Regions from separate parts of the Kribbella yunnanensis genome, predicted to be linked through region 1. Evidence: predicted binding sites of a transcription regulator. Region 1 holds the regulator's gene; each other region holds the start of a gene.
The links. The regulator HrcA, encoded in region 1, represses chaperone genes, less so after heat shock. The targets are predictions, from matches to a motif close to TTGGCACTCGNNNNNNNCGAGTGCCAA.
Positions count from the first base shown of each region.

Region 2: a site for HrcA is predicted at 5,560-5,586, ahead of groES (co-chaperone GroES). Genes of this name have one in related genera too.
Region 3: a site for HrcA is predicted at 3,282-3,308, ahead of ABD231_RS04175 (FmdB family zinc ribbon protein). Genes of this name have one in related genera too.

Region 1 is NZ_BAAANF010000015.1:219,487-229,369, forward strand. It holds gene ABD231_RS20660 (hypothetical protein) at 1-751, opposite strand, end outside; gene ABD231_RS20665 (SigE family RNA polymerase sigma factor) at 871-1,380, shown strand; gene ABD231_RS20670 (Gmad2 immunoglobulin-like domain-containing protein) at 1,377-2,519, shown strand; gene ABD231_RS20675 (16S rRNA (uracil(1498)-N(3))-methyltransferase) at 3,377-4,093, opposite strand; gene dnaJ (molecular chaperone DnaJ) at 4,097-5,239, opposite strand; gene hrcA (heat-inducible transcriptional repressor HrcA) at 5,268-6,290, opposite strand; gene ABD231_RS20690 (Gfo/Idh/MocA family protein) at 6,340-7,425, opposite strand; gene ABD231_RS20695 (ThuA domain-containing protein) at 7,422-8,063, opposite strand; gene ABD231_RS20700 (EF-Tu/IF-2/RF-3 family GTPase) at 8,154-8,498, shown strand; gene ABD231_RS20705 (MBL fold metallo-hydrolase) at 8,509-9,279, shown strand; gene ABD231_RS20710 (DUF4870 domain-containing protein) at 9,358-9,804, shown strand; gene ABD231_RS20715 (NCS1 family nucleobase:cation symporter-1) at 9,865-9,883, shown strand, end outside.
Region 2 is NZ_BAAANF010000002.1:265,793-275,675, reverse strand. It holds gene guaB (IMP dehydrogenase) at 1-470, opposite strand, end outside; gene ABD231_RS02770 (hypothetical protein) at 611-1,933, opposite strand; gene shbA (RNA polymerase sigma factor ShbA) at 1,926-2,537, opposite strand; gene ABD231_RS02760 (GNAT family N-acetyltransferase) at 2,850-3,302, opposite strand; gene groL (chaperonin GroEL) at 3,387-5,006, opposite strand; gene groES (co-chaperone GroES) at 5,127-5,423, opposite strand; gene ABD231_RS02745 (peptidoglycan-binding domain-containing protein) at 5,692-6,156, shown strand; gene ABD231_RS02740 (peptidoglycan-binding domain-containing protein) at 6,225-6,824, shown strand; gene ABD231_RS02735 (class I SAM-dependent methyltransferase) at 6,834-7,976, shown strand; gene ABD231_RS02730 (alpha/beta hydrolase) at 8,305-9,045, opposite strand; gene ABD231_RS02725 (GNAT family N-acetyltransferase) at 9,045-9,491, opposite strand; gene tsaD (tRNA (adenosine(37)-N6)-threonylcarbamoyltransferase complex transferase subunit TsaD) at 9,488-9,883, opposite strand, start outside.
Region 3 is NZ_BAAANF010000002.1:555,959-565,841, reverse strand. It holds gene ABD231_RS04185 (5-formyltetrahydrofolate cyclo-ligase) at 56-604, shown strand; gene ABD231_RS04180 (penicillin acylase family protein) at 601-3,147, opposite strand; gene ABD231_RS04175 (FmdB family zinc ribbon protein) at 3,329-3,658, shown strand; gene cpaB (Flp pilus assembly protein CpaB) at 3,713-4,324, shown strand; gene mscL (large conductance mechanosensitive channel protein MscL) at 4,409-4,801, shown strand; gene ABD231_RS04160 (alpha/beta fold hydrolase) at 4,805-5,446, opposite strand; gene ABD231_RS04155 (hypothetical protein) at 5,443-5,583, opposite strand; gene ABD231_RS04150 (hypothetical protein) at 5,580-6,284, opposite strand; gene ABD231_RS04145 (hypothetical protein) at 6,460-7,059, shown strand; gene ABD231_RS04140 (SigE family RNA polymerase sigma factor) at 7,280-7,774, shown strand; gene ABD231_RS04135 (META domain-containing protein) at 7,771-8,382, shown strand; gene ABD231_RS04130 (S1 family peptidase) at 8,475-9,779, shown strand; gene ABD231_RS04125 (winged helix-turn-helix transcriptional regulator) at 9,782-9,883, opposite strand, start outside.

The DNA of each region.
Region 1 (9,883 bases):
CGGCGGTCCACTCCGGAGTCGGGTGCAGGTTCACCACCACGTTGTCGGCCGGCCGGACCAGTTCGTCGAGCGCCGCACGCCGCGCCAACTCGGCCTCCTGCGGCGGCAGCTCCCGGGTCTGCTCGTAAGCACGCACCATCCGGTACGTCGCCTCGACCGCGGCCAGCGTGGACCCGGACGATTCCGGCGGCGAGTCGAATTCGTCGGCATGCGTGTTGCGGTGCTCGTCCAGCCCGATCACGTGGCCCGGCGTGAACACGTGCAACGACTGGACCCGCGCTGTCGGATCGCCGTCGTACACCGAGAGTTCTCGCCAGGCATGTGCGCCGGAGTAGCTGTCCTGCAAGGCGTGCACGGCCGCACCGAGGTGCATCATCTCGTCACGCGGTGACTCCGCCGCGTGCGCCGCGGCCAGCTCCTCGAAGAGGTACTCGGTGTTCGACCGCAGGTTGTCGGCACCGCGCCGGTACGGGTCGGCCATGAAGTGTTCTCGCTGAGCGTCAGGGTTCGCATACGCGGAGTGCGCGGTCTTGCCGGGGCCGACGTACACGAAGGGCAGGCCGGTGCCGTTGAAGTTCTTGATCACGCCGGCACCCAGCGGGCGGTCCTGATAGGCCTGGGCCTCGTCGAGCTGCTTGGCGTAGTCCGCCTGGCTCAGACCGTCGCGGGACTGGCTCTGGTACAGCTTCTCGACAGCCTTGTAAGTGATCTCGCGGTGTCCGCACCAGTGACCGTCTCCGTGCTGCTTCATGCACAGAGAGTGCCAGTTGAATGGTTCAGCGTCGGTTCGCTCTGTGCTGTTGTCAACCTGGGACGAGGCCTTCGCGTCTCTGTTGTGTGGCACAACCTGCGGTGGTGTACGAAGAGTGCGTGACACATGAGTCCTCGTGGAATGCCGACGAGGCGCTGACGGCTGTCTACACGGCGCACTACACGTCGTTGGTCCGCCTCGCCGCCTTGCTGCTGCGTGACACCGGAACGGCGGAGGAGATCGTGCAGGACGCGTTCGTCGCGATGCACGGCCGCTGGAACCGGCTGCGCGACCCCCACAAGGCACTCGCCTACCTACGCACCGCCGTGGTCAACCGCACCCGCTCCCGCCAGCGCCACCTGGTGGTGGTCGACAAGCACATGCCGCGCAGCCTGCCGGACGAGCCGAGCGCCGAGCAGGCCGCGCTCCGGACGGCCGAGACCGACCGCGTCATCGAGGCGATGCGCAATCTGCCGGAGAAACAGCGCACCGTGATGGTGCTGCGGTACTACGGTGACCTGTCGGAGGCGGAGATCGCCGACACGATGGGCATCAGCCGGGGATCGGTGAAGAGCCACGCCGCGCGAGCGACCAAGTCGCTGCGCCAGCTCCTGGAGCGGACCGCATGAACGACCACCCAACTGACCCGTTCGACGAGATGATGCGGCGATCCCTGGCCGAGGAGGCCGACCGGATCGAGCCGACCGACGCCCTGCCCGAGATCCTGACCCGAGCCCACACCGTACGGCGCCCTGTCGCGCGCCGACCGTGGGTCATCACGGCCGGCCTGGCCGCGGTCGGGACCGCCGCAGCCGTCGGCGGGTTCACAGTCTTCAACGGCAACCTGAACACCGCGAACGAAGGCGACGCGGTCGCCGGGCAAGGCAATGTCACCTCGGCCAGCGGCGCACCTAGCACCCCGCCGGACACCCCGCGGAGCGAGCCGACCAAGGCGCCAACCGTGCCACCGACCGAGGACAAGTCGGTCTCCACCCAGCCCCGACGCGGAGTGCCCGAGCAACCCGTGACAGGCAAGCCCGTCCCGGTCTACTGGCTGGGCAACGCAATGGCCGGCAAGTCCGTCAAGAAGCCCGCTGTGCAGGCGAGATCGTCAGCCCGGCTCTACCGAACCTGGTCCAAGGTGAGCGGGCGGCCGGCGTACCAGGCGGTCAAGATCATGACGACGAGGCAGCCCGAAGATACCGACTACTACTCGGTCTGGAAGGGCGCCGAGGTGAACTCGGTGACCCTGGACAGCGACGTGGTCACGGTCGACTTCAAGCAACTCCCGCAAGGCCGGATGGACGCAGAACTCGCCGAAATGGCCGCCCAGCAACTCGTCTACACCGTGCAGGGTGCGCTTGACGACAGCAGCCGGCCGATCCAGATCACCCAGAGCGGCCGAACTGGCATCCGGCTGTTCGGCCAGGTCGACACCAGCCAGCCGCTCGGCCGCGCGCAAGCGCTCGACGTACAGGCGCTCGTCTCAATCGAATCACCGACCGAAGGGGCCCTGGTAAGCGGCAGCCTCGTCACCGTCCAAGGCACAGCCGCCGCCTACGAAGCAACGGTCAACTACCTCGCCACCAACCTGAAAACCGGCCAGCAGTACGGCAGCGTCGTGAACGCCAAGGAAGGCCAGAAGTTCTCGCCCTTCACCATCGAACTCAAACTCGAACCAGGCCCCTGGCAACTCGAGGCCTACCTGCTCTCCCCCGGCGACGACTCAATCAGCGACATGGACACCAAAACCATCGAGGTCCGCTAGCAGCCACCGGGAGCGCGACGTCGAACTCGATCGTTCTCAGGCTCCGTTCATGGCTCGAGCTCCCACAGAGCGCTGATCGGCATCGCGCGCAGCTTCGGGCACCCGACTGCAAATTTGCCGTACCTCTCACTGCAAATCTGCCGCCCGGGTGACTGCAGATCTGCCATCCCTCACCACTGCTGGCCGGCGCACGCCTGGCATGGCTGTCTGCACCACTTCCAGAGAAGCTCGTCCCGAGTCACCGACCGAAGGGTCCCTGGTGAGCGGCAGCCTCGTCACCGTCCAAGGCATCGAGGTCGTGGCCCGCTAGCGCCCACGGCACTGGCGGCCCGATCGTCGACTGTGAGGAGTTCGTCGCCGGCAACCGATTGCCGGCGACAGGGAAGCCAGAGTCGGCGGCAGCTCACCACACTCGCACGGTGACCGGCGGGCGGACCGCCCCCACTCACCAACTCCCTCCTGAAGCGCTCGGGCAGGAGTCGCTGAGCGTGCACCGCAACCTCGGCGCAGCGTTGGACAGTGCCAGCGGTTCGCCAACTGCCCACCACGACCGTCACTCGCACGGTGGCTTCGCTCGGCGGCGCACTCCCGGCCCGGATCCCCCCGGGAGTCTGCAGTGTGGGGTGCATGTTGGGCCGTTCAGGGCTGCCTTCCTCCCCAGCCCCGCGGAGTGGGAGGTCAGCGGCGCCGACAGCCCGTCAACCAGGGCGGCGTTCACGCCGACAGCGCAGAACCTGTTCATTTGTACCCGGTGACAGCCTCAGCGGGCCGCACAGTCCCGCACCACCGCCGACCCGGGCGGGTAAACCGCAGGTGCACGCGCGACCCGCACGGGTGGGTGAGCTACCCCAGCTCTATTAGGTCCAGCGGGAGTGGGCGAGTAGGGCGGAGGCGGCGGCTACGCCGGCGGTTGAGGTGCGGAGGACGGTGTTGCCGAGGCGGACCGGGGCGACGGCGAAGGTGGTTAGTTCGGTGGGGGTGATGCCGCCTTCGGGGCCGATGACGATGACGATGTCGCCGGCGGGTGGGACTTCGAGGCGCGCCAGGGGGACGGTGGCTTCTTCGTGGAGTACGACGGGGAGGGCCGCGTCCTGCAGGAGTTTGGCGATTTCGGGGGTGGTGGCGATGGGGGCTACCTCGGCGAACCAGGAGCGGCGGGACTGTTTGCTCGACTCGAAGGCCCAGGCCTGCCATTTGGCGAGGGTTTTGGCCGAGCGTTCCGGGTTGCTGCGGAATTGGCTGCGCTCGGCGTTCCAGGGAACGATGACGTCGGCGCCGACCTCGGTCAGCATCTCGACGGCCAGCTCGGCGCGCTCGCCCTTCGGCAATGCCTGTACGACGACCAGTCGCGGCGTACTGGCCGGGTCGGTCCCGCGCTGGTCGACGGTGACGGTCAGCCCGGTCTTCGACGCGGTCGCGACCGGACCCTCGGCCCAGGCACCGCACCCGTCGGTCAGGCGGATTCGCTCGCCGGGGCCGATCCGCCGTACGACGGCGGCGTGCCGGCCCTCGGCGCCGTCCAGTGTCAGCTCTTCGCCGTCCAGCTCGGCGGCGAAGAAGACCGCGACCCCCATCGCTTAGTGCTGGCCGAAGGCGTCGCGGAGGCGGCCGAAGACACCCTTGTGGGTGGCCTGGATCTGACCCTGCGGCCGCTCCTCGTCGCGCGCCACGGCGAGTTGCCGGAGCAGCTCGGCCTGGCTGTCGTCGAGCTTGGTCGGGGTTTCGACGATGATCTGCACGATCAGGTCGCCGCGACCCGCATGCCGCAGTCGCGGCACACCGCGTGCGGTCAGCGTCATCGCCGTACCGGACTGGGTGCCCGGGCGGACCTCCAGCGGGGTGGTCTCGCCCTCCAGCGTCGGCAGGTCGATCGTCGTACCGAGTGCGGCCGCCGTCATCGGGAGCGTGACCGTGCAGTGCAGATCGTCGCCGTGGCGGGTGAAGACCTCGTGCTGCTCGACCTCGATCTCGACGTACAGGTCACCGGCCGGGCCGCCGCCGGGGCCGACCTCGCCCTGACCGGACAGCTGCACGCGGGTGCCGGTGTCGACGCCGCCGGGGATCTTCACGGTGACGGTACGGCGGGAGCGGACCCGGCCGTCGCCCGCGCACTCGACGCACGGGTTCGGGATGGTGGTCCCGAAGCCGCGGCAGTTCGGGCAGGGGCGCATCGTGCGCACCTCGCCGAGGAACGAACGCTGGGTGTGGGTGACCTCGCCACGGCCGTGGCAGATCTCGCAGGTGACCGGCTCGGAGCCGGCCGCAGCACCCGAACCCGAACAGGTCGGACACAGTACGGCGGTGTCGACCTTCAGCTCGCGGGTCGTCCCGAAGGCCGCCTCAGCGAGATCGATCCGGAGCGGGATCAGCGCGTCCTGGCCGCGTCGCGTCCGCGGCCGCGGACCACGGGTCGCCCCGCCGGTCTGGCCGAAGAACGCGTCCATGATGTCGGTGAACGTGAACGCCTGGCCGCCGCCGAACCCACCGGGACCGCCACCGGCGGACGCGAACGGGTCGCCGCCAAGATCGTGCATCTGCCGCTTCTGCGGGTCGCTCAGTACCTGGAACGCGCGGCCGATCTCCTGGAACTTGTGGTGCGCGTCCTCGGAGTCGTTGACGTCGGGATGGTACTGGCGCGCCAGCTTGCGGTACGCCTTCTTGATCTCGTCCGCTGAAGCGTCACGGCTGACGCCCAGGACGGCGTAGTAATCGGTGCTCATACTCCAGACCAGGGGTTAAGTGAATGCATCAGGATTCGGCCAATATCTGGCTGACATAGCGCGCGACAGCCCGTACGGCGCCCATCGTGCTCGGATAGTCCATGTGGGTCGGGCCGACGATGCCCAGCGTGGCCAGCGCCTCCGACTTGGACCCGTAGCCGGTCGCGACCACCGAGGTGGTGGCCAGCTCCTCGTACGGGTTCTCGTGACCGATGCGAACTGTCAGCGTCTGCGGGTGAGTGGCCTCACCGAGCAGCTTGAGCAGGATGACGTGCTCCTCCAGCGCCTCCAGCACCGGCTTCACGTTCCGCTCGAAGTCGTCGCCGTACCGGGTCAGGTTGGCCGCGCCGCCGACCGCGATCCGCTGCTCACCCATCTCGTCGGTGAACGCCTCGAGCAGGGTGGTGACGATCGCGGCCACCAGCGGCCGGTCGTCCGGCGCGAAGTTGTCGGCGACCAAACCCAGCGAGGTGGTGGCCTCGGTCAGTCGCTGACCGGCCATGGCCGTGTTCAGCCGCGACCGCAGGTCGGCGACCAACTGCTCGTCGACGTCCTTCGGCAGCTCGACGATCCGCTGCTCGACGCGGCCGTTGCTGGTGATCAAAACCAGGAGCAGCCGGCGCGGTGTCATCGTGACCACCTCGATGTGCCGGACGCTCGACCGGTTCAGCGACGGGTACTGCACGATCGCGACCTGGCGGGTGATCTGGGCGAGCAGCCGGACAGTACGCCGTACGACGTCGTCCAGGTCGACCGCGCCGCCGAGGAAGGACGTGATGGCCTTCTTCTCGGCCGCGGACAGCGTCTTGACCGTGCTCAGCTTGTCGACGAACAGCCGGTAGCCGGCGTCGGTCGGGATCCGGCCGGCGCTGGTGTGCGGCTGGGTGATGTACCCCTCCTCCTCCAGCGCGGCCATGTCGTTGCGCACCGTGGCCGGGGAGACACCGAGGTTGTGCCGGTCGACGAGTGTCTTCGAGCCGACCGGCTCGTGGGTCGCCACGTAGTCCTCGACGATGGCGCGGAGTACATCCAGCTTGCGCTCGTCCAGCACGCGCACCACCCTCTCCCACGCTTGGCACTCACAAAGTCAGAGTGCCAGTCTAGGCGGTGTCGGGCGTCGCTCCCAACGGAACGGCTGCGGGGCGCGTCACTGTACTGGCCACATCCAAGGGCTGATCCTGGACGGCAGAGTCGATAAAAGACTCCAGTACGTCGAGCACGTGGTACGCCAGCTCGCCGTTCGCCCGGTGCGGCTCGCCGTTGCGCAAAGCCCGGGCCATGTCCGCCACACCGACGCCCCGACCGGCTCCGGCGTACCCACCGGCGACCGGTACCTCGGTCCACTCCCGCTGCTCCGGAGTGACGATCTCAACCGTCCCGTCGAAGCCATTGGGGTCCGGAACCGACAGACTGCCGTCAGTACCGTGCACCTCGATCCGCGGCAGCCGTCCGGCCCACACGTCGAACGACATCAGCACTGTGGTCAGCGCGCCGGACTCGTGCTCCAGTACGCCGGTCACGTGCGTCGGAACCTCCACCGGGAAGACCGTCCCGGCCCGGGGACCGGTGTGGATCATCCGCTCCTGTTTCGACTGCCCGGCGCGCGCGGTGACCCGCCGTACCGGACCGAGGAGGGTGACCAGGCTGGTGACGTAGTACGGGCCCATGTCGAGAACCGGGCCGCCGCCAGGCTGGTAGTAGAACTCGGGCGCCGGGTGCCACAGCTCGTGGCCGGGCGTCACCATGAAGGCAGTCGCGGCATGCGGTACGCCGATGTCCCCGCGGTCGATCACCGCGCGCGCAGTCTGCGTGCCGGTGCCGAGAACCGTGTCGGGCGCGCAGCCGATCCGCAGGTCGTTCGCGGCGGCGTACTTGAGCAGCGGGTCGGCCTCGGCTCGATCCATGGCCAACGGCTTCTCGCCGTACACGTGCTTGCCGGCATTCAGAGCAGCCTGATGTACGGCGGCGTGCGCGGCCGGGATCGTCAGGTTGACCACGATGTCGACGTCGTCGGCGGCGTACAGCTCATCCGGAGTGAGCGCACGGACGCTGTCCGTGGCGACCGCCTGGGCGCGTGCGAGGTCCAGGTCGGCGACGGCGACCACCTCGACGCCGGGGAGCTTGGCCAGGTGATCGAGGTAGGTGCCGGAGATGACTCCGGTGCCGACAATGCCAACGCGCGTCACTTGCTCGCCCACAGCAGCCCCCGCTCGATGATCGTGCGCACCTCGGGAACGTCGAAGTCGTCGAGCTTGTGGCCGACCGTGCAGACGAACACGCGGCCCTCGCCCCACGTGCGCGTCCAGACCGCCGGCATCACCGCACCCTCGATCCACGGGAAGTCCGGGTGCGAGGCGAGCGTGGTCGTGGCCAGTACGTCGTTGGTCGGGTCCACGTGCAGGTAGTACTGCTCGGTGTGGACGTCGAAGTGCGTGATGCCCTCGACGATCGGGTGCTCCGCGATCACCTCGACGCGGTAGTCGGTGAAGTTGTGCGGGTGCGAGATGAACTGTCCGCCGGTGATGAAGTGGTAGTCGGGGTTGTCCCGGAACGAGTCCACGATCCCGCCGTGCCAACCCGCGAACCCGGTCCCGCCGCGGATCGCGTCGGCCAGGCTCTTGATGTGCTCCGGCTTTGTCTCCCCCATCGAGACGCACTGCAGCACCAGGTCGACCCCGTCGAGGTCCAGGTAGCTCTCGGTGCTCTCCGACGTGGTGACGTCGTACCCGTTCTCCTTCAGGTAGGGGATGAACAGCTCGGTCGCCTCGACCGGCACATGCCCGTCCCAGCCACCCCGCACCACCAGCGCACGCTTTGTCGTCACATCGACCACCCTCGAAAGTTTCGCGGAGACCATCGGAAGATTCGCTCACGACCTTATGCGGCTGCCCCGGGCGCGGTCTAGGGTCGGCCCATGGGCTGGAAGTTCTGGAAGCAATCGCCGGCGAACACGTTCCCGGGCACGCGCCCGCAGGACGTCGTACCGCCGGGCGCGTTCGCGCTGACCATCGAGGACGTCTTCTCGATCACCGGCCGCGGCACGGTGGTGACCGGCCGGGTGCAGGCCGGCAGTGCGGCCGTCGGCGACCAGGTGGTGATCAGCCGGGCCGGGCAGGTGCTGGTCCAGAGCCAGATCGACGGGATCGAGATGTTCAAGAAGTCCGGCCTCACTGTCGCGAACGCCGGGGACAACGTCGGACTGCTGCTGCGTGGGGTTTCCAAGGACCAGGTGACCAGGGGCGATGTCATCGGCAAGTAGGGTCGTTGCCATGAGCAGTTGGACTGAGCTGGGCGACAGGTGCTGGGTACGTCGGTACGACGAGTGGGACCTGAACGTCGGGCTGGTCGTCGGATCCGGCGGCGCGTTGGTGATCGACACCCGCGCCACGACCGAAGAGGCCGAGGAACTGCTCGGGCACATCCGCGAGCTGACCGACCAGCCGGTGCGGTGGGTGGTCAACACGCACTCGCACTTCGATCACGTGAACGGGAACGGCGTGTTCACGGAAGCGACGGTCTACGCACACGAGAACACGGCGGCCGCCGCGGAGTTGACGGCCGAGACGTTCTCGGTGGCGAAGGTCATCGACCTGGGTGATCGCCGCGTCGAACTGCTGTACCTCGGCAACGCTCACACCGCCGGCGACGCGGTGGTCGTCGTACCGGATGTGAACGTGTTCTTCCTGGGCGATCTCGTCGAGGAGTCGCAGCCCCCGCAGTACGGCGACGACTCCTTCCCGCTCGAATGGTCGGACACCCTGGAGCGGGTGATCGGGACGATGCCGGCCGGCGCGGTCGTCGTACCGGGTCATGGCGCGGTGGTCGACGCGGCGTTCGCGACCGAGCAGTCCGCGGAGCTCGGTCAGGTCGCGAACACGATCTCCGACCTGCACCACGGCGGGAAGTCCCTCGAGGACGCGCTGAAGCACACCGAGGGCTGGCCATGGGACGGCGCCGACCTGCAGCACGCGATCAAGCGCGCGTACGGCGTGCTCGGGCCGCCGCGGCGGCCGACGATCCCACTCCTCGGCCCGAGCTAGTTTGCCCCAACGTGCACAAGTGCACGATCGATGCGACAACTTGATCATCGGTACACCTAACTCCCCTACCGTTCTGCCATGACCGAACCGCAGAACAACAACAACTTCCAGCCGCCGCAGGACAACGTCCCGCCGCCGCCTCCGGGACCGCAGTTCCAGCAGCAGCCTGGGTTCCAGCCGCCGCCGTACCAGCAGCAGCCGCTGAGCCCGCAGGACGAGCGCACGTGGTCGCTGCTCGCCCACATCGGCACCATCGTGCTGGGCTTCATCGCCCCGCTGGTCGTGCTGCTCGTCCAGGGTGAGAAGTCGCCGATGGTGCGCGCGCACTCCGTGGAGTCGCTGAACTTCCAGATCACCGTCACGATCGGGTACGTCATCTCCTCGATCCTGATGTTCGTGATCATCGGCATCTTCACGTTCTTCGCGCTCTGGATCGCCGCGCTGGTCTTCGCGATCCTGGCCACCATTGCCGCCAGCAAGGGCCTGCCGTACAAGTACCCGTTCGCTTTGCGTCTGGTGCGGTGACATTTAAAGAGGGAACAGTTACTCGTTGACACGGGTTCGGTGAAAGGCGCAACTTGATCCATGGCCACGACTGAGCAGA
Region 2 (9,883 bases), on a different contig from region 1:
ACCGGGCGGTTCATGTCGCTCTCGAAGCGCATGTCACGGTTCGTCACGATGCCGACCAGGACACCGGCGTCGTCGACGACCGGCACACCGGAGATCCGGTACTGCGCACAGAGCGCGTCGGCCTCGCCGATGCTGGCCTCCGGGCCGATGGTGATCGGCTGCGCGATCATCCCGGACTCCGAGCGCTTGACCAGGTCGACCTGCTGGGCCTGGTCCTCGATCGACAGGTTGCGGTGCAGCACGCCGAGACCGCCCTGACGGGCCATGGCGATCGCCATCCGGGCCTCGGTGACGGTGTCCATGGCACTGGACAGCAGCGGGATGTTGACCTCGATGTTGCGGCTCACCCGGGACCGGGTGACAGCCTCGGAAGGGATGACGTCCGATTCGTTGGGCTGCAGCAGGACGTCGTCGAAGGTCAGGCCGAGCGCGGCAAACTTGTCGGGAACTCCAGCGGCTGTGATGTCCATGGGAAAAACGTGCACCTTTGTCCGGCGAGAACGGACCACCATCGTATGCCGCCGCTACCCGGAGTCAGAATCGGACTCCGGGTCACCACGCACATGACCAGGGCCCGGGTGCAGACCCGGGCCCTGAATCGCCGTTCAGTTCACTGCGCGGGCTTGTTCAGCACCCCGAGGATCTGCAGCACGGTCTCGTCCTCGATCGAGCCATGGGTGCGCTCGATCGCCGCGTGCTTACCCTCCGCGTAGGACCCCGTCGAGTGCTTGCCCTTGGGGTACTGCTGGCGGACCGAGCCCGACGTCACCTTGCCGTTGGAGTGCTTGCCGATCAGCTCCAGGCCGCGGCCGAAGAACTGCACCACGCTCTGCACCTCGACCGGCGCACCGGACGGCGTCGGCAACACCGGTACGACGTCCTTGCCGCCGTCGGCGGGGTTGTCGACCGGCTTGCTGTCGCCCGGCTGGTCACCGAGCGGCGGCGTACTGGGCTTGACCTCGCCGGTGGGCTTGCCGCCATCGCCGGTCTGACCGGTCTCGCCGTCCTGGCCCGGTAACGGGTTGCTGCCGGTGTCACCCGTCGGCGCCGTACTCGGCGCTGTGGTCGGGTCGGTGCTGCCCGGGTTCGGGTTGTTCCCCGTCTCGCCGTTGTTGGTCGGCGTCGTGGGCGGGCTGGTCGGGTCCGTCGGCGGTGGCGAAGCCGGCGGATCGGTCGGCGTGGACGGCGGCGGGGTCTCCGGCGGCGTGCTCGGCTCCGTCGGCGGCGGATCGCTCGGCGGCGGGTCGGACGGCTTGGTCGTCGGGTCGCCCGGCTTCGGATCGACCGGCGGCTGGGTGGTCTGCGTCGGTTGCGTCGGCTGCGGAACCGGCTGCTCGATCACCAGCGGCTTGGTCTCCACCGGCGGCCGCAACAGCGGCGGCTCCGGCTCGACGTTCGCCTGCGGCAGCTCGCCGTTGGCCAGCGTCTTGTCCTGCTGGGCCTCGGCGGCCTTCTCTTCCTGCTTCTTCTGGAAGTTCTTCTGGACCTTGACGATCTTGGCCTTGTCGAGGACCGGGTACCCGCCGAGCTGTTCCTTCGGGAAGTCCGTCTGCGGCGTGACCGCCTCGGTGATCTTCTCGATCACCTTCTCGTACGGCGACAGCGGGTCGCCGGTGACGGCCGCGGCCACCCCGGAGACCGACAGCGCGGCCACCGCGGCGACACCGAGCGCCAGACCACGCGCCGCCATCTTGCGGGCGAACGGATCCGTCACCGGGTTCAGCGCAGCGCAACGCGCCAGGAAGCTCTCCGGGTCGTCGATCGTCTCCACCGGGAGTTCGTCCTCGACCTCCACGGCCAGCCGAAGCTCGGCCAGCAACGCCACGGCCGGGTCGTGCTCGCCCGCGTAGTACGCGGACTCCCCTCCAGCAGCCAGCAGGTCGAGCAGTGCGTCATCGGCGTCGATCGCGTCCAAGTCGAATCGGTCAGCCATGATGCCCCTCCCCTGCTCCTCGTCCCTCATGCCCCACATACCCCCTGAGCGTGTTCAACGCCCGATGCTGTGCGACCCTCACCGCCCCCGGTGTCATCCCCAGTGCCCGGCCGGTCTCCTCGGCTGACATCCCCGCCACCACCCGGAGCCGCAGGATCTCCCGCAGCTTCTCCGGCAGCTTCTCCATCAGGTCCGTGATGCGCTGGACCTCCGAGTGCCGGACCGCGTGCTCCTCAGGTGTCGGCGACTCGTCAGCGCCGTCCGGCAGGTCCGGCGTGGTGACGTCGGCGACCGCGAACGCACGCTGGGCATCGGCGACCTTGCGGGCCGCGATGCCGTAGACGAAGGCCTCGAAGGGCCTTCCCTCATCACGGTACCGGCTGAGCGCGCCGAAGACCGCGACACAAACCTCTTGGGCGACGTCATCGACCATGTCGGCGCCACCGGGATAGGTCCACAAACGGGACCGAACATAGCGGTGCGCGACGGCGCGCACCCGTGTGAGCAGGTCGTTAAGAGCTGTACGGTCCCCGTTGCCGGCCAATGCGGCTAGATCCCTGAGCTCGACCCGGTCGTGGGTGTGCGGTACTCGGACCTCAGTCACCCCTCGCCCCCTCGTGTCGGACCGGTCAGCGTGAAAGATGGTACGGCTCTCATCTCTGCTTGCCTAGTGGCAATCCGTGGCCACTACTGGCCACTTCATCACGATCTGTGACTACCGGCCCGTAGCGCCGCCCCACAGCCAACGACCACGACCGCGATCCGCCGCGACCACAAGACCGGATAACCCCTCGTGTGGCCCGTTCTATCCCCCGTACACGACCGGAGAAGGGGCAACACCGGCGGATATCCGTGGTGTGGTTGGGGGCAAGGCCGGGTCGCCGGCGCCGCAGCCGTCGTACGGCGTGAGTTCTGATCAGGCCGGTGGTTCGAAGTGCAGGAGGTGGGAGGCTTCGTCGCCTGCCCAGTCGATCGGGGTCCGACCGGCCTCTCGCCAGCCCGCGCGGCGGTACAGCGCGATCGCCGCGGATCCTGGCTTCTCGACCACCTCGAGAGTGAGCTTTCGCCCCGACTCCACGGCTGTGGTGACGCAGTGCTCGAGCAGACTCCGCCCGACACCCGCTCGCGTCGCCCGTGGATCCACGAACAACCGCTCGACCGATGCGCCCCCGGCGGAATCCGACGTCAGTACGACGTGGCCGACCACCCGGCTGTCGATGACAGCCACCCAGCAGTTGAGCCGATCCACCGGTGTCAGCCACCCGCGGGGATCTGCCGGCCAGTTCACCGGGTATCCGGCGAGCTCGTGCACGTCCCGCAGCAACTCCACACAGACGTCCAGATCCGCATCGGACCGTTCCCGAATCATCACCACCTGGCCAGCCAACCACACAAAGAACACCGCCCCGGCACACGTGGTGCCGGGGCGGTGCGGTGGTACTACTGCCTGAGGTCAGTGACCGTGGCCGTGGCCGTGACCGGCTGCGGCGGGCTCTTCGTCCTCGGGCTTGTCGACGACCAGGGTCTCGGTCGTCAGCAGCAGGGCGGCGATGGAACCGGCGTTGGCGAGCGCGGAACGCGTCACCTTGACCGGGTCCAGGACACCCTGACCGAGCAGGTCGCCGTACTCGCCGGTGGCGGCGTTGAAGCCGCTGCCGACCTCGAGCTCCGCAACCTTCGAGGTCACCACGTAGCCCTCGTAACCGCCGTTCTCGGCGATCCAGCGCAGCGGCTCGACGACCGACTTGCGGACGATCCGGACACCCGCGAGCTCGTCACCCTCGAGGCCCAGGCCGTCGTCGAGCACCGTGGCGGCGTGCACCAGGGCGGAGCCGCCACCGGCGACGATGCCCTCTTCGATCGCGGCGCGCGTCGCGGAGACGGCGTCCTCGATCCGGTGCTTCTTCTCCTTCAGCTCGACCTCGGTGGCCGCGCCGACCTTGATCACGCAGACGCCGCCGGCGAGCTTCGCCAGCCGCTCCTGCAGCTTCTCGCGGTCCCAGTCGGAGTCGGTCCGCTCGATCTCGGCCTTGATCTGGTTGACCCGGCCCTCGATGTCGTCGGCCTTGCCGGCACCCTCGACAACAGTGGTGTTGTCCTTGGTGACGACGATCCGGCGCGACGTACCGAGCACCTCGAGGCCGACCTGGTCGAGCTTCAGCCCGACCTCGGGCGCGATCACCTGGGCGCCGGTGAGGGCAGCCAGGTCCTCGAGCATCGCCTTGCGGCGGTCACCGAAGCCCGGCGCCTTGACGGCGACGGAGGTGAAGTTGCCGCGGATCTTGTTCACCACGAGGGTGGACAGGGCCTCGGCCTCGACGTCCTCGGCGATGATCAGCAGCGTCTTGCCGGACTGCACGACCTTCTCCAGCAGCGGCAGCAGGTCCGCGATCGCGGAGATCTTGCCCTGGTGGATCAGGATGTACGGGTCCTCCAGCACCGCTTCGCCGGCTTCGGCGTCGGTGATGAAGTACGGCGAGATGTAGCCCTTGTCGAACTGCATTCCCTCGGTGAACTCGAGCTCGGTGCCGAAGGTGTTCGACTCCTCGACGGTGATCACACCGTCCTTGCCCACCTTGTCGAACGCGTCCGCGATCAGGGTGCCGATCTCGGCGTCCCGGGCGGAGATGGTGGCGACGTGGGCCATGTCGCCCTTGTCGTCCACCGGCCGGGCGGTCTCGACGAGCCGCGCGGAGACGGCCTCGACAGCCGCCTCGATCCCGCGCTTGAGGCCCATCGGGTTGACCCCGGCGGCGACGGCCCGCAGGCCCTCGTGCACCAGTGCCTGCGCCAGCACCGTCGCGGTGGTGGTGCCGTCACCGGCGATGTCGTTGGTCTTGGTGGCGACCTCCTTGGCGAGCTGCGCGCCAAGGTTCTCGAACGGGTCGTCCAGCTCGACCTCACGGGCGACGGTGACACCGTCGTTGGTGATGGTCGGGGCGCCCCACTTCTTGTCCAGGACGACGTAGCGGCCCTTCGGGCCCAGCGTCACCTTCACCGTGTTCGCGAGCTTGTCGACGCCACGCTCCAGCGCGCGCCGCGCGTTCTCGTCGAACTCGAGGATCTTCGGCATGAAGAAAACCAGTCCTTTTCTGAATGTCAGGTACGGCGGGTCCCACTGTTCCTGACCCACTCCGCCCCGGTGCCAGCGAGGGCAACCGGGGCGGTGACAGTCAGGAACAGCGGGCGGTCGTCACTTGCTGACGACTGCGAGGATGTCGCGGGCGCCCAGGATCAGGTAGTCCTGGCCGTCGTACTTGACCTCGGTGCCGCCGTACTTGGAGTAGATGACCTTGTCGCCGACGGCGACGTCCAGCGGGACGCGGTTGCCGTTGTCGTCGATCCGGCCCGGGCCGACGGCGAGGATCTCGCCCTCCTGCGGCTTCTCCTTGGCGGTGTCCGGAATCACCAGGCCGGACTTCGTGGTCTGCTCGGCTTCGAGCGGCGCGACGAGGACCCGGTCCTCGAGCGGCTTGATCGTGACCGACACTTGCTGACCTCCACGGTCGATTCGCTTTTTGTCTGTGGTGCTGCGGTGATCGCGCTCCCCTGCCGTCGCGGGGGTCAGGAGGTTGGACCACTGGCACACTCACACCGAGAGTGCCAACACCGAATCTAGGCCGCGATTAGCACTCGGTCAACTCGAGTGCCAAACGAAATCTCCCCGAGCGGTCACTCCGGGCAACCAACCGGTCCCGGCGCGAGTCCAACTCGCCAACGGATCCCGATCGGAGGGTCCCGTCTCTGGGGAGCACAAGATGTTTCGTCGCCTGCCGGCCGTCGCCCTCGCTGCGGCCGCCCTCGTCGTCAGCCCGCTTGCGGCCACCGCGTCCGCCGCGCCTTTGAGCCAGTGTGACTCCGCGACGTTCAAGAACGTCGGGAAGGGCTGGACCGTCTTCGTCCCGAGCGAGTGGGAAAGCACCAGCACCACCTGCAACCTCAAGTACGGCGACAACCCGCACCGCGACCCGAAGAACCCCTTCGGCGACCCGGCCCGCGCGATCCAGGCACTGCAGAGCAACCTGAACTACTGCTACGGCTACAAGCTGGCCAAGGACGGCAAGTACGGCGCCAAGACCCGCGACGCCGTCAAGGCCGTCCAGAAGAAGCTCAAGCTCCCCGCCGACGGCATCTACGGCCCGAACACCCGCTCCGCGCTCAAGTGGCGGATGTACAACCCGACCACGAAGGCCTGGAGCCAGGCCTGCTACGACAAGCTCTGAGCATCCGGGCGTGCACAGATAGTGGTCACACGCTGGCCTAACGCAGGCCGGCGTGGGACCGTCTTCCCATGGCTTTCACGCTGCCCAAGCTGCCGAAGTTCTCCGGCCGCACCATCGCGGTGCTGGCCGTCGCAGGTGCACTGGGGGTTGGTGCGATCGCGGCGAGCGCGTCCAAGCAGCAGCAGGCGGCAGCGCCGCCGAAGCCCGCCGACGGCCAGGCAGCGCCACTCACCGCGGACAAGGCCAATGACCAGACCTCACTGGAGGCAGCGGCCGCCGCGGAGGCCAAGCTGGCCCAGTGCCGCTCCGCACGGCTCATCCCGGTCAACAAGACCTGGGGCATCCCGATGCCGTCGGTCAACGGCAGCTCCAGCACCAACTGCAACCTCAAGTACGGCGACACCCCGCACCGCGGCTCCGACCGGACCGGTGACCCCCTCACCGCCATCCAGGTACTGCAGCGCAACCTGAACTCCTGCTACGGCACCAAGCTCACCGTCGACGGCATCTACGGCAAGAACACGAGAGCTGTCGTCACCATGGTGCAGCGCAAGCACAAGATTGTCGTGGACGGCATCTACGGTCCGAAGACCCGCTCAGCGATGAACTGGCGCCTCTACTCCTCCGCCACCCGCAGCTGGAGCAAGACCTGCTCAAGCCCGCTCTAAAGTGTGCGGGTGACCGTCACCTCCCTGCTGGACAACCCTGAGGTCCTGGCGGCCGCTTGTGCGGAGTACCAACCGGGCAGCGAACTCCAGCTGGTCGAGAAGCTCAGACGCCGGTACGACGGCGTGCTGGTCAGTGCTGCGGTCACGCAGGCCGCACTGCGGCACCGGGCGGTCGCGAAGTTCGGTGCGGATGCCGCACTGATGTACTTCACCCCGGACGGCTACGAGCAAGCCACCCGCACTGTCGTCGGCACGCACCGCGCTGCACGGATCGCTGCGGCTTTGCCGGGCAGCAGTGTGATCGACCTGGGCTGCGGAATCGGCGGTGACCTGATCAGCGCCGCCCGCGCCGGCCTGCGAGTCACCGGTGTCGAGCGTGACCCCGAAACCGCCGCAGCAGCGCGCGCCAACCTCGCTGCGCTGGAACTACCGGGCGAGGTGCTCGTCGGCGACGCCGAGTCCGCGGACATCACGCCGTACGACGTCGTGTTCGCGGACCCGGCGCGGCGAGCGGACGGGCGGCGCGTGTTCGACCACAACGCCTACTCGCCGCCATGGACCTTCATCACCGGACTGCTGGAGCGGACCGCGTGTGTGAAGGTCGCACCGGGGATCCCGCACGACGCCGTACCGGAGGGGGTCGAGGCCGAGTGGATCAGCGACGCAGGTGAGGTGAAAGAGGCCGCGCTGTGGTCTGGTGCTTTGTACTCCGGTGCTGCGCGCCGGGCGACGCTGTTGCCGGGTGGCGCGACTGTGACGGACGCACCGGAGACCGACAGCGGGCCGGTCGGCAACTACCTGTACGAGCCGGACGGTGCCGTCGTACGGGCCGGTCTGGTCACCGCTGTGGCCGCTGCGGTCGACGGCTGGCTGCTGGATCCGCGGATCGCCTACGTGACCGCCGACAAGCTCGTGCCGACACCGCTCGCTTCGGCGTACGAGATCGTCGAAGAGCTGCCCTACAAGGAGAAAGCGCTGCGCGCCTGGGTTCGCAACCAGGACATCGGCACCCTCGAGATCAAGAAACGCGGCGTCGACCTGGACCCCGCCGTACTCCGCAAGAAGCTCGCCCCCAAAGGCACCACCTCGGCCACCCTCGTCATCACCCGCATCGGCCGCGACGCCGTCGCCTACTCCTGCCGCCGGGTGTAAAACAAGACTTGCATTCGATGTCTATTCGAACATATGATCGAACCACGAGCGGGTCCCCGGGTGATTAGCCGGCGGACGAGGTGCTGCGTCCAGTTGATGCACTCCCCGGGGGCCCGCCACTAAGACGTCACGCCACCGACTTAACCCGTTCATCTCCCTTCGGCAAGCTGCCACCAGAACCGGTCGGCCGCTGACCGCTTACCTGGGGACGAAGCGGCAAACACCGCCCCAGGTCTTCACCCGTCCGCCGCGCCCTTCCCCGCGCCGCGGCCCATCACCACCTGCGGTACGAACGTCCCGCCGCTCCCCCGAAGTCTGCGATGGGGTCTCAGTCGCGTGCGGCGGTGCGGAAGCGTTCTTGGACTGGCATTGAGCGGCGGGATCGGGCGATGTGGAGGATGGCGGTGGCGGTTGTTGTTGGCGGGGTGGTTTGGGGTAGCTGCTGGTCGTCGTTGGGGATGGCGCCTTCGGTGGTTAGGGCGTGGTGGGTGAAGGTGGTGACCAGGGCGTTCCAGTCGTGGAAGCGGTGCAGCATCGCGTGGGTTTCGCCGGGTAGGAGGAGTACGCCGACTGGAGTGCCGGCGGCGCGGAGGCGGTTGGCGTAGGCGCGGGTTTCGGCCGGCGAGGTGACGGTGTCTTCGTTGCCGTGGGCAAACAGCACCGGCGACCGCAGAGCCCCCAGCGGATCCTCCGGGGGGAGCCAGGGGGCCAGGCCGAGGACGCCGGCGACGCGCGGGTGATCGCCGGCGGCGACTACTGCACGGCCGCCCATCGAGTGGCCGATCAGTACGACGCGCTGGATCACCGGCGGTAGTTCGTCCAGTACGGCGCGGAGGTCGGTCGCCGGATCGCCGACGTCGTTCCAGCCGCGGTAGCGGTAGCGCATCAGGCCGACGGCTGCCGATGGGACGGCGGAGCGGAGTGCTGCGGCGAAGGGCCACATCCGCAGGATGGGCCCTCGCCAGAGGTGTGGGTTCTTGTGTGAGTGTTCGTAACCGCCGTGGGCGAGCAGGACCAGATCCGTTGCCCCGGGCGGGTTCCAAAGCAGATCTACACCGGGCTGTCTCACTAAGCGCCGTACAGTGAGGCGGGGTCCTGGCGGATGACCATCATCGTGGTCAGGTCGGGGAGTTCGTTGAAGCCGTGCTGACGGTAGAGCTCGTGCGCGTCCCGCGTGGCGAGCATGATCCGCCGCAGGCCCTTGAGGTCCGGGTGGTCGAGCAGCGACGTCACCACGAACTTCCCGAGACCGTGCCCGCGGTGCTCCGGCAGCACGAACACATCCGCGATCCACGCGAACGACGCCCGGTCGGTCACCGCCCGCGCGAACGCGACCAGCTCCCCCGCCGACGTGTACACGCCGACATTCAGCGAGCCCTCGATCGACCGCGCGACGACATCCCGCGGGATTCCGGGCGACCAGTACGCCGTACTGAGGAAGCCGTGCACGACGTCGACATCCACGCGGGCGAGGTCGTCGTCGGCCTCGAAACCGTCCGGGTGGGACCACTTCATTTGTTCAGCACCTCCGTGATCGGCATGGACGAATCGGCCGGCAGGCCCAGCGGTGACGGCGCTTTGCCGGCCCGCACCAGCTCGGACCCCAGCGCCGCGACCATCGCACCGTTGTCGGTACACAGGCCAGGACGCGGAACCCGTACGGCGATTCCTGCCGCGGCACACCGCTCTTCGGCCATCTGGCGGAGCCGGGAGTTCGCGGCGACACCACCGCCGATCAGCAGGTGTTCGTAGCCGCGGTCCTTGCAGGCGTCGATCGCCTTGCGGGTCAGCACATCGCAGACCGCCTCCTGGAACGCGGCGGCGACGTGGTTGACCGGCACGTCCTCGCCGTCACGCCGGCGAGACTCGACCCAGCGGGCGACCGCGGTCTTCAAACCGGAGAAGGA
Region 3 (9,883 bases), on a different contig from region 1:
GGGGACACGGGGTAATCGCAGTGTTAACCGCGTCACGCCCGCCTACGATCAGAGCGTGTTCGCGTCGAAGGCCGTAGCGCGGCAGCACTTCCTCACCGCCCGCACCGCGAGGCCCGCCGAGGACCTGCTGCCCGCTGCCCGCTCCCTACCGCTCCTGCAGAGTGCGCAGCGGATCGCCCTGTACGTCTCGATGGGCGCGGAACCGCAGACCGGCGCACTGATCGACTGGCTGCTGGCCAGCGGCCGTGAGGTGCTCCTGCCGATCCTGTACGCCGACAACGACCTCGGCTGGGGTGTTGCGCCCGGTGCGGCCGACCTGGTCCCGGGGCGCCTCGGTCTGTCCGAGCCACGGACCGATCTGGGCCCGGCGGCGATCAGCACCGCCGAACTGGTCCTCTGCCCGGCCGTGGCGGTCGCACGGGACGGCGTGCGGCTCGGGCGCGGCGGTGGCTCCTACGACCGGGCACTCACGCGCGTCACGCCCGGTACGCCGATCTGGGCGGCCGTCTACGACTCCGAGGTCGTCGACTCGCTACCGTCCGATCCGCACGACCACCTGGTCCACGCGGCGCTCACACCGCGCGGACTGGTACCTGTCTGTTAGCGCTCGGGCTTACCGGTGAACGTGAGCGTGTGCTCGCGCTTGGCCTCGACCGCACCACGCGTGAACGCCCAGGGCAGCGTCTCCCCCTTGGCCCACAGCTTCGTCTGGTCGATGTAGTTCTTCGAGAACGCGTGACCCGACGTACCGGTCAGGTTGATCCAGCGGGACTTGTCGAAGTCGGACAGGTCGACCACCATCCGCATCGACGGCACCGAGGTCACGCCGTACCCGACCGAGGCGTCCCAGGAGGTCGCGTCCACGATCGAGTTGCCGCCACCGAGCTCGTACGGACCGCGGTTGAACAGCTTCTCGACCGCACCGATGCCCGACGTACCCAGTGTCTGGTTCTCCAGCGTCAGCTTGTGCAGCTGACCCCACTTCCAGTTCGACGGCTCGCGAGCCATCTTCTTGGTGATCTCCTCGCGGGCGTCGACCAGCGACTGCCGCAGGATGTCGTCGCGGCTCTCCCGCTGTGGCGTCCGCAGGTCGTCCCACCAGCTGTTGCTGGGCTGCCCGAGCAGCGTGTGCACGACCTCGACCCACCGGGAGCCGCCGTCCGGCCAGGCCGCCTTCGGCAGCTGGTCGTGGAAGGTCAGCGACAGCAGATTGCGCCACACGACGTTGAAGTACGCCGCCGGTGCGGAATCGGCAGGCTGGGTGAAGTCCCAGCCCTTGAGGGTGTCCTGCCCCTGCCGGTCGAAGGCGTCGTTGATCCCTATCTTGAGCAGCGACGGCACCAGCATCTCGGCGGCCCGGTTCTTGGTGTCCAGCTGGATCGACGCCATCTTGCTCGCGTCGAGCGTGCCGGCCGCCTTGATCCGGTCCAAGATCTGCTGTGACCGGTAACCGTAGTCCCAGCTGTCGCTCAGGAAGTACGGATACGACTTCGGTACGACGGCCTGGTTCGCGGTGACGATGATCCCGTCGGCCGGGTCGAGCTCGGTCGGCATCGCGTCGAACGGGATGTACTTGGTCCAGTCGTTCCTCGGGTCCCAGCCGGCCACCGGCCACTTCCCGCTGGCGACCTTGCGGATCGGGACCAGACCGGGCGCCTGGTAGCCGATGTGCCCCTCGGTGTCGGCGTAGATCAGGTTCTGCGAAGGGACCTCGAACTGCCGGGCCGCGTCGCGGAACTGGGTCCAGTTCTGCGCGCGGTTGATCGCGAACAGCGCGTCGGCGGTCTTCCCCGGCCGGAGCGCAGTCCACTGCAAAGCCACGCCGTACGCCGTCGCTGCCTTGTCGCGCCGCGCGGCCAGTTCACCGGTCTCGCGCTCCTCGGCGCCGACGTCGGAGATGATCGGGCCGTGCCGGGACTCCCGCACAGTGATCTTCACCGGGTCGTCCTGGCCGGCGACCTTGAATGTCTCCTCGCGCTTGGACAGCGGCTTCCAGCGGTTGTTGTAGAGGACGTTGTCGCCCTCGATCTTCTCCAGGTACAGGTCCTGGACATCGGGGTCGAGGTTGGTGAATCCCCAGGAGATCGCGTTGTTGTGGCCGATCACCACACCGGGCAGTCCGGAGAAGCTGAAGCCGGAGACGTCGTACGGGCAGGTGCGGCTCTGCTTGGTGCAGTGCAGACCGACCTGCGACCAGATGCCCGGCATAGTGGCGCCGAGGTGCGGGTCGTTGGCCAGCAGCGGCTTCCCGCTGTCGGTGTGGTCGCCGGACACGACCCATGAGTTCGAACCGATGCCGTCGCCCTGGCCGAGCAGCTGCGGCAGACCCTTGGCGACCTTGTCCACCGAGTCGAGTGACTTCAGCAGATCGGTCGTCAGCATGCCGCGCCGGAGCTCGTTGGTGGCCGGCGGAGTCGCACTGAACTTGCCGTCCTTGCCGACCGAAGCAGTCGGGACGATCGGCTCGTTCCGGTCGTACGGGTACGCCGGGTAAAGGGAGTCGACGCTCTTGGAAGGAATCGTGGCCAGCAGCTTGGTGCGGTTGATCTCCTCGCCCATGTTGCCGCCGAGGTCCCAGGCCATCGCCTTCAGCCAGGCCATTGAGTCGGCCGCGGTCCACGGCTCCGGGCGATAGTCCCGACGACCATTGGGATCCAGACCCAGTACGGCGTACTCCAGGCTGAGGCCGGAACCGCTGTGCTTGTCCAGATAGGCGTTCACACCGCGGGCGTAGTCGTCCAGGTACTGCCGGGTGGACGGGCTGACCAGCCCGAGCTCCTTCTCAGCGACCCGGCGCCAGCCCAGCGTGCGGACGAACTTGTCCGTCTCCAGTGCGTCCTTGCCGAACAGCTCACTCAGCCGGCCCGCTGTGACGTGCCGGCGGAAGTCCATCTCGAAGAACCGGTCCTGCGCGTGCACATAGCCCTGCGCGGCGAACAGGTCGGCCGGGTTCGAGGCGTAGATCTGCGGGATCCCGTTGCTGTCCCGGACCACCTCGACATCGGCGTCCAGACCCGCCAGCTCGACCGTCCCGTCGTACGTCGGGAAGGAGTGGCGGACGACGAAGACGGCAGTACCGGCGATCACCACGAGGACCGTGGCGAGCGCGATACCGCAGATGATGACGGCTCGAAGCAGGCGACGCACGGACCCAACCGTAGAGAATGCAGCCCGTGGCCCCAAATGGGGTCCGGTGAACTTTGCGTTGCTCTGCGTCCGGAGGGGGCTGCGGGGCGCAGTTGAGACGGGAGTTTGGAATACTTCGGGCCGCTGACGCATTATTAGCAGTCGAGTAGTAGGAGTGCCAGCGGCCTGAAGGGAACCAACCGTGCCCACGTACCAGTACCAGTGCACCGATTGCGGTGAGGCGCTCGAGGTGCGGCAGAGCTTCACCGACGACGCATTGACCGTCTGCCCCGCGTGCCAGGGCACGCTGCGTAAGGTCTTCAACGCGGTGGGTGTTGTCTTCAAGGGCTCCGGTTTCTACCGCACCGACAGCCGCTCGTCCGGCAAGAGCTCGCTCCCGGCCAAGTCGGAGTCGTCGTCGACCTCCTCTTCGGACTCCAAGCCGGCCGCGAAGTCCTCGGACTCGTCGAGCAAGAGCAGCTCCACGACGTCCAGCTCGGGCGGCTCGTCCAGCTCCACCAGCGCTGCCTGATCTGGCCTGTGGATAACTGAAAGTAGTGCCGGAGAAACTCGTACTTTCTCTGGCATGAAAAGCCTTTCGTTCCTTCGCGATCTGTCCCGAGCCGCTCGCTGGCACCGCCGCCTCCTGGCCGGCGTCGCCGCCGCGGCCGCCGTCTACTTCGGCCTCGCCTCCCTCGCTCCCGCCGCCCCACCCACGGTCACTGTCCTGGCCGCAGCCCGTGACCTACCGGGCGGAATCACGCCCACCGCGGACGACTTACGCTCGCTCGCCTTGCCTGCCGACTCCGTACCTTCGGCAGCCCTCAGACCCGGCGCCGACCTCGCAGCTCGCGTCTTGACCGGACCGGTCAGAGCCGGCGAACCACTCACCGATGCCCGTTTCCTAGGCCCAGGCCTGGTCCCTTCCGGCTTGGTCGCATATCCGTTCCGTATCGACGACGCCGAGGTCGGCGCCTTGCTCCGGGTCGGCGATCGCATCGACCTCTACGCCGGCACCAGTACGACGTCCGCTGCGGCCGGCCTCGTGGCCCACGCCGTCCGGGTGATCGCCTTGCCGAGTTCACGATCGACCGGCGCACTGATCGTCACAGCCGTCTCCCCCGCCGTCGCCGCCAGACTGGCCCAGGCCACGACGAATTCCAGAATCAGTGTCGCGCTGACCCCGGATACGAGTTGATCACTGCGGCGCGTGCCCTCGCGTGACCTGCGGTGCGGTCCTACGTTGACCGGAGTACAACATCCGCTTCGTGGAGGCACTCCAATGCTCAAGGGCTTCAAAGAATTCATCATGCGCGGGAACGTCATCGACCTCGCGGTCGCGTTCGTCATCGGCGCAGCCTTCGTCAAGATCGTCGAGTCGATCGTCGCCGGTCTGATCACCCCGTTGATCGCCGCCATCTTCGGCAAGCCGGACATCAGCGATGTCTGGGCGTTCACCCTCAACAACTCGGAGTTCAGGATCGGGCTGATCCTGCAGGCGATCTTCAACTTCCTGACGGTCGCTGCCGCGGTGTACTTCCTGATCGTGGTGCCGTTGAACAAGCTCGCCGAGCGCCGCAAGCGGGGTGAGGAGCCGGCTCCGGACGACGAGGCGCTGACCACCGACCAGCAACTGCTGACCGAGATCCGCGACTCCCTGCGTCTGCGGCCGTAACTCCTACTTCACGAACTCCACGATCGTCCGCACGAACTGATCCAGGTACGGCGGACTGATCTGATTTGACGAGAAGGCGGGGCGCGGTGGTTCCGGGCAACCGGGCAGCTCCCGGCTTCCCGCGATCAGCCCCAGCAGGGCGTCGACCGTCTGACGTTGATGTGTCGGATTCTCGAGCAGCGACGGAAGCACGGCGACCGGGATCCGAGCCAGCTCGATCAGATCGCCGTCCGTCGTACCTCGCAGTGTGTCGCCGGCCAACAGCTTCTCGGCATCATCGGCGGCGCAACCGCGGCCGAGAAGACCGGCCAGCACGAGCGTGTCGACCCCGGCGTCACCTGCCGTTGCAGGCCAGGCAAGTACGAGTCGCTCGACCAGATCGGGGTAGACCAATGTAAGCAAAGCAGCAACTGTGCATCCGTTGGATGCGCCGACGATGGTGAGCGGTCCGGCGTGATTCGCCAGCAGTTCACCGAGGGCTTCGAGCTCGACGTCCCAACCGCTCGGATCCTTCGGACGGTCGGGGGCAAACACGGTCAGGCCAGCAGAAGTGAGTCCGGCGGTGATCCCCGGCGTACCCCAGAACTTCTCGGCGTCCATGGGTTCCCACAGACCGCCATGGACGAGCAGAACCGTTGAGCTCATCCGTGGTGCGGCGGGACCTCGCGCAGGATGCGCTCGTCGTCGTCGCTGGTGGAGTCGCCTTCGCCCCAGCTCCGCGGGTCGTCGTCGCGGGTCTGGTCGGGCAGCACCGGCTCGTCGTCCTCGTACGGAGTTGTCATGGTTCCAGGTTACCGAGTCCGCGGGGCTCGCCGGTGCCGAGCTCACGCGGCTGGTCGGCGACCACCTCGCCCTGGACGGCGTTCGGGTCGATCTGGGGAGCGACGGCGGCTTGGAGCAGCGGCTGGATGCCCGGTTCGCCGTGCCAGCGGTCACTGCCGAGCACGCACCACGCGGTCAGGATCGACAAGGTCGGCATCGCGAGTCCGCCGAGCTGGAGCGGTTCGGCGTTCTGGAATCCGAAGGTGATCTGCCAGTTGGCCGGATCGGGATAGAACTCCTGCACTGCGTTGTAGTAGAAGCTCAACCAGCCGCGGCCGGGCAGCTGGCAGAGGATCCGATAGTTCGTCGCAACCGTGGGAACCTCTTGCAGGTCTCGCCACATCAGCTCGGTGTTGCGCTTCGCTGCAGCCTTGCGGCTCGCGTTCACGGCAGCGTTGGCAGCCATCGCTCCGACCACGAGTGCGGGGTGGCCGATGATGAAGCCGCCGCTCTGCGTGTAGCGGCCACTCCCCCGGTACAGGCGGGCGTAATGCGCGGGTGTGTTGACGTACGCGACCTCACCCGGTTCGAGGACGAGACCGTAGATGGTCAACGGCTGCGGATGGTTCCCGCCCAGCAGCCAGCGCGCCCAGTCGATACCGAGCTGCCACTCGTCGCGCTCACGCTGTGCCGTACCGGCTCTGTTGTCGTTGCGGCCCACGGGACACCATCGTAGTGCGCAACGGCGTACAGCGCGTGCGCGTTACAGGTCGGGTTCGGTTGCCGCACGATCGGCCCGTGTGACCGGAACGACGCGCCGCCGTGATGGTTTGGCGCTCGCGGTGAGACTCCTGTCGACCATCATGGGGGACCTTGCCAACCGGAAGGACCCAGTCGTGAGCGCATTACGGACACGGGGCCTGATCGGTGCGACGTTTGTCGTGGCGCTTCTCGGGATGACCGCCGCCTGCGGTTCCGAGAACGCCTCGTCCCCGCCCGCCGCCCAGCCCACCGGTACCCCGACCACCAGCACGCCGACTCCGAGCACACCCAGCAGCACCCCGAGTATGGACTGCCCAGACACCATCGCGGCGGTCAAGACCGCCACCGACAAGGTGGCCTGGGGAGCCGGCACAGCCAAGTCCCTGTTCCAGCCGGTCTCCGTGACGATCTGCCAGTACGACGAAGGCGCGACCGGGCAGACCTACGCGAACGTGACCACCAAGCGCACCGCGGCGCAGGCGACCCAGCTGTTCGGGCTGGTCAACGCAGCGCCTCCGGTCGCGAAGAAGCCGGGCTTCTGCACCAAGGAGCTCGGACCGACCTGGGTCCTGCGGTTCACCGACAACGACCGCGGCGTCCTGTCCGTCACCGTGGAGTCCTTCGGCTGCCGCCGCCTGGTCGCGACCTCGCTGGAGGGCCAGGGCAAGCCCGGCGCACTGCCGGCGCCGCGTCAGGCGACCCCCGAGCTGATCAAGTCGCTCGGCCTGCGCTGACCCTGCGCCGGACGCGCCCCCCGAAGCCGTCCGGACCGGGTCACACCCGCGGTCCAGACCGGTTCACCCCGGTCTGGACCGCCCGGTGACACTCAGCACCTGAAAGCAGCACGGTGAGATCAGACTGTGCGGCAACCAATGCAGCACCTGTGCAGCACTCTGAGCATCTCGATGCATCTAATAGATGTGAGGTGTTGTACGCCCAGCCGGGGAGTGGCGAGTGGAGTTCGAGGAGTACGTGTCCGCGCGCGGGCAGGAACTGGTGCGGCTCGGTTTCACCGTCTCCGGCGACTATCAGCGGGCCGAGGACCTGGCGCAGATCGCGCTGATGCAGGCGTTCCGGTCCTGGCGCAAGGTGCGCAAGGCCGACGACCCGCATCACTACGTGCGGCGGATCCTGGTCAACGAGTACCTGTCGATGACGCGCCGGCGCTCGTTCACCGAGGCGCCGACGGCCGACGTCGACCCGCACAGCACGGTGCCCGATCCCGCCACCGGCATCGTGGATTCCGACGACCTCTGGCATGCCCTGCAGGAGTTGTCGGCCCGGGAGAGGGTCGTTCTGGTGCTGCGCTACTACCAGGACCTGGACGACCGCACGATCGCCGAGCTGCTCGGCATCAAACCGTCCTCCGTCCGGGCGACGGCCAGCCGCGGGCTGGCCACGCTCCGGCAGAGCAGGCAGTCCAACCGTGTTGATGAGAGGTTGTCGTGAGCAACACCGATCTCGAGGATGAGCTGCGCGGGACACTCGACCGCGCCGCGGCCTCCGTACCGCCGGCGAGCGGTCTGTCCGACCGCGCCGCGACCGGAGTCCGCCAAGCCCGCCGCCGTACCTGGATGGTTTCCGGTGCGGCAGCGGTCGCAGTCGCCGCGGTCGCCGTCACCGGCTTTGCTCTCACCGGCGGCAACACACCGGAGCAGCCACAGGTTGCCGCCGGCGGAGCCCCCCAGAGCACAGCCCCGACGACGACTGCGGTCCAGCCGTTCTCGGCCAAGACCATCGCCGGCCGCTGGCACGCTGTCCAGATCACCGGCACGAAGTCCCTGAAGATGCCGCGGCCGGATGATCCGGTCCTGCTCTTCAAGGCGGACGGCACCTGGTCCGGTTCGGATGGCTGCAACGCCCTCCAGGGCACGTTCACGATCGGTCAGCGCGGTGAGTTCGCCGCGAAGATCGGTCCGCAGCACCTGATCGGCTGCGAGAACGTTCCGCACACCGGCGTCCTGCAGTCCGCCAAGCGGATCGCAGTCACCGGGGACACGCTCACGTTCGCTGCCGCGGACGGACACGAGCTTGCGAAGTACGCTCGCGCAGGGTAGTCAAATTTGCTTGCGGACGGTGATCACCTATTGACTGAGCGGAGTCTCTGCGCGGACGATTGACCGAGGTCGTCCACCGATGAAGGAGCCCTGTGCGACTCTCAGCCACCGTCGGTTTGCTGGCCCTTGGCTCAGTCTCACTCCTCGCAGTCGGTCTCACCCCCACTGCAGCCGGGCGGCCACAGGCTGCTGCCGGTACCACCGCAGCAGCCTGTTCCCACGGCGGCCCGAGTGTGAGCGCCGCCGCGGCGAAGCGGTTGTCCCAACCGACGTCGACCAAGGATCCGCGCCCACTCGGCGAGACCATGGGTGAAGGCATTGGGATCGCCGTCCGCTCGCTGGAGCCGCTCGACGCGACCGGCCGCCCTAAGTCCGGGCTGCCGTTCGGGCTGAGCCAGGGCGTGATCGGCGTGATCGGTACGGCAACGACCGGCTACAAGGTCGTGGTGGACACCAAGGTCCTGAACGAGAAGAAGTACCGCGCCGCCCTCGCCAAGAACATGCCGGCCGCCGGCAAACAGATGGTCGGCCTCGAGCGCAGCTGCCGTTCGGCCAAGTCCATCGCCGACGCGTGGAACACGGTCGGTGCCCGCGCCTGGTCCGACGACGCGAAGCGCACCACGTTCGGGGCCGACCTCGACCCGGTCAGCGAGAACATCCAGGTCGAGTACGACGAGGTCAGCACGTCGCCCGAGTCCATCGCGGGCCTGCGCGGACTGACCGGCGTACAGGCGATTGCCGGTGGTCTCGAGCGCACCTCCCGGCTCAGTGACACGCCGAAGGGCGGCCACTGGGGTGGTGCCCGCATCTCGTCCACCGCGAAGAACTGCTCAGCCGGCTTCTCCGTCGTTCGCCGCTCCGATGGCAAGCGCGGCTCGGTGACCGCCGGCCACTGCGGCGGCGTCGGCACCACCTGGAAGTCCGGCCCGAACTTCTACGGCACCACCTCGGTCCGCACCAACTACCCCGACTACGACCAGTCGCTGCTCACCGGCAGCACCTACGGCCCGCGGATCTGGACCGACGGCCCCGGCGACTCCGCCTCCAAGCGCACCGTCACCGGTGGCGCCGACCCCGGCGTAGGCACCGTCGTCTGCCAGTCGGGCAGCTTCAGTACGTCGCTCTGCGGGCTCACCGTCCGCTCGACGTCAGCCAAGTACTGCGATGTCGACGGCTGCACCACCTTCGTCATCCGCGCAACCCGCGGCGGCCAGATCGCGATCATCGGCGGCGACTCCGGCGGTCCCGTCTACAGCCGCTCCGGCTCCAGCGCCGCCACCATCCGCGGCATCACCTTCGCCGGCGCCGGCTGCGCGTCGTCCCGCTGCACCACCCTGTACGCCGAGCGCTACGCCTCGATCTCCGGCCACCTCGGAGTCCGCGTCCTCACCGGCTGACCTCAGCGGATGTCGTTGTCGGGGTGTTCAGTGTCGTAGCTGTGGCGAGCCTCGGCGATGGTCGCCCGGTGGTCGAGAGACCAGTCGGCCAATGCCTTCACGAG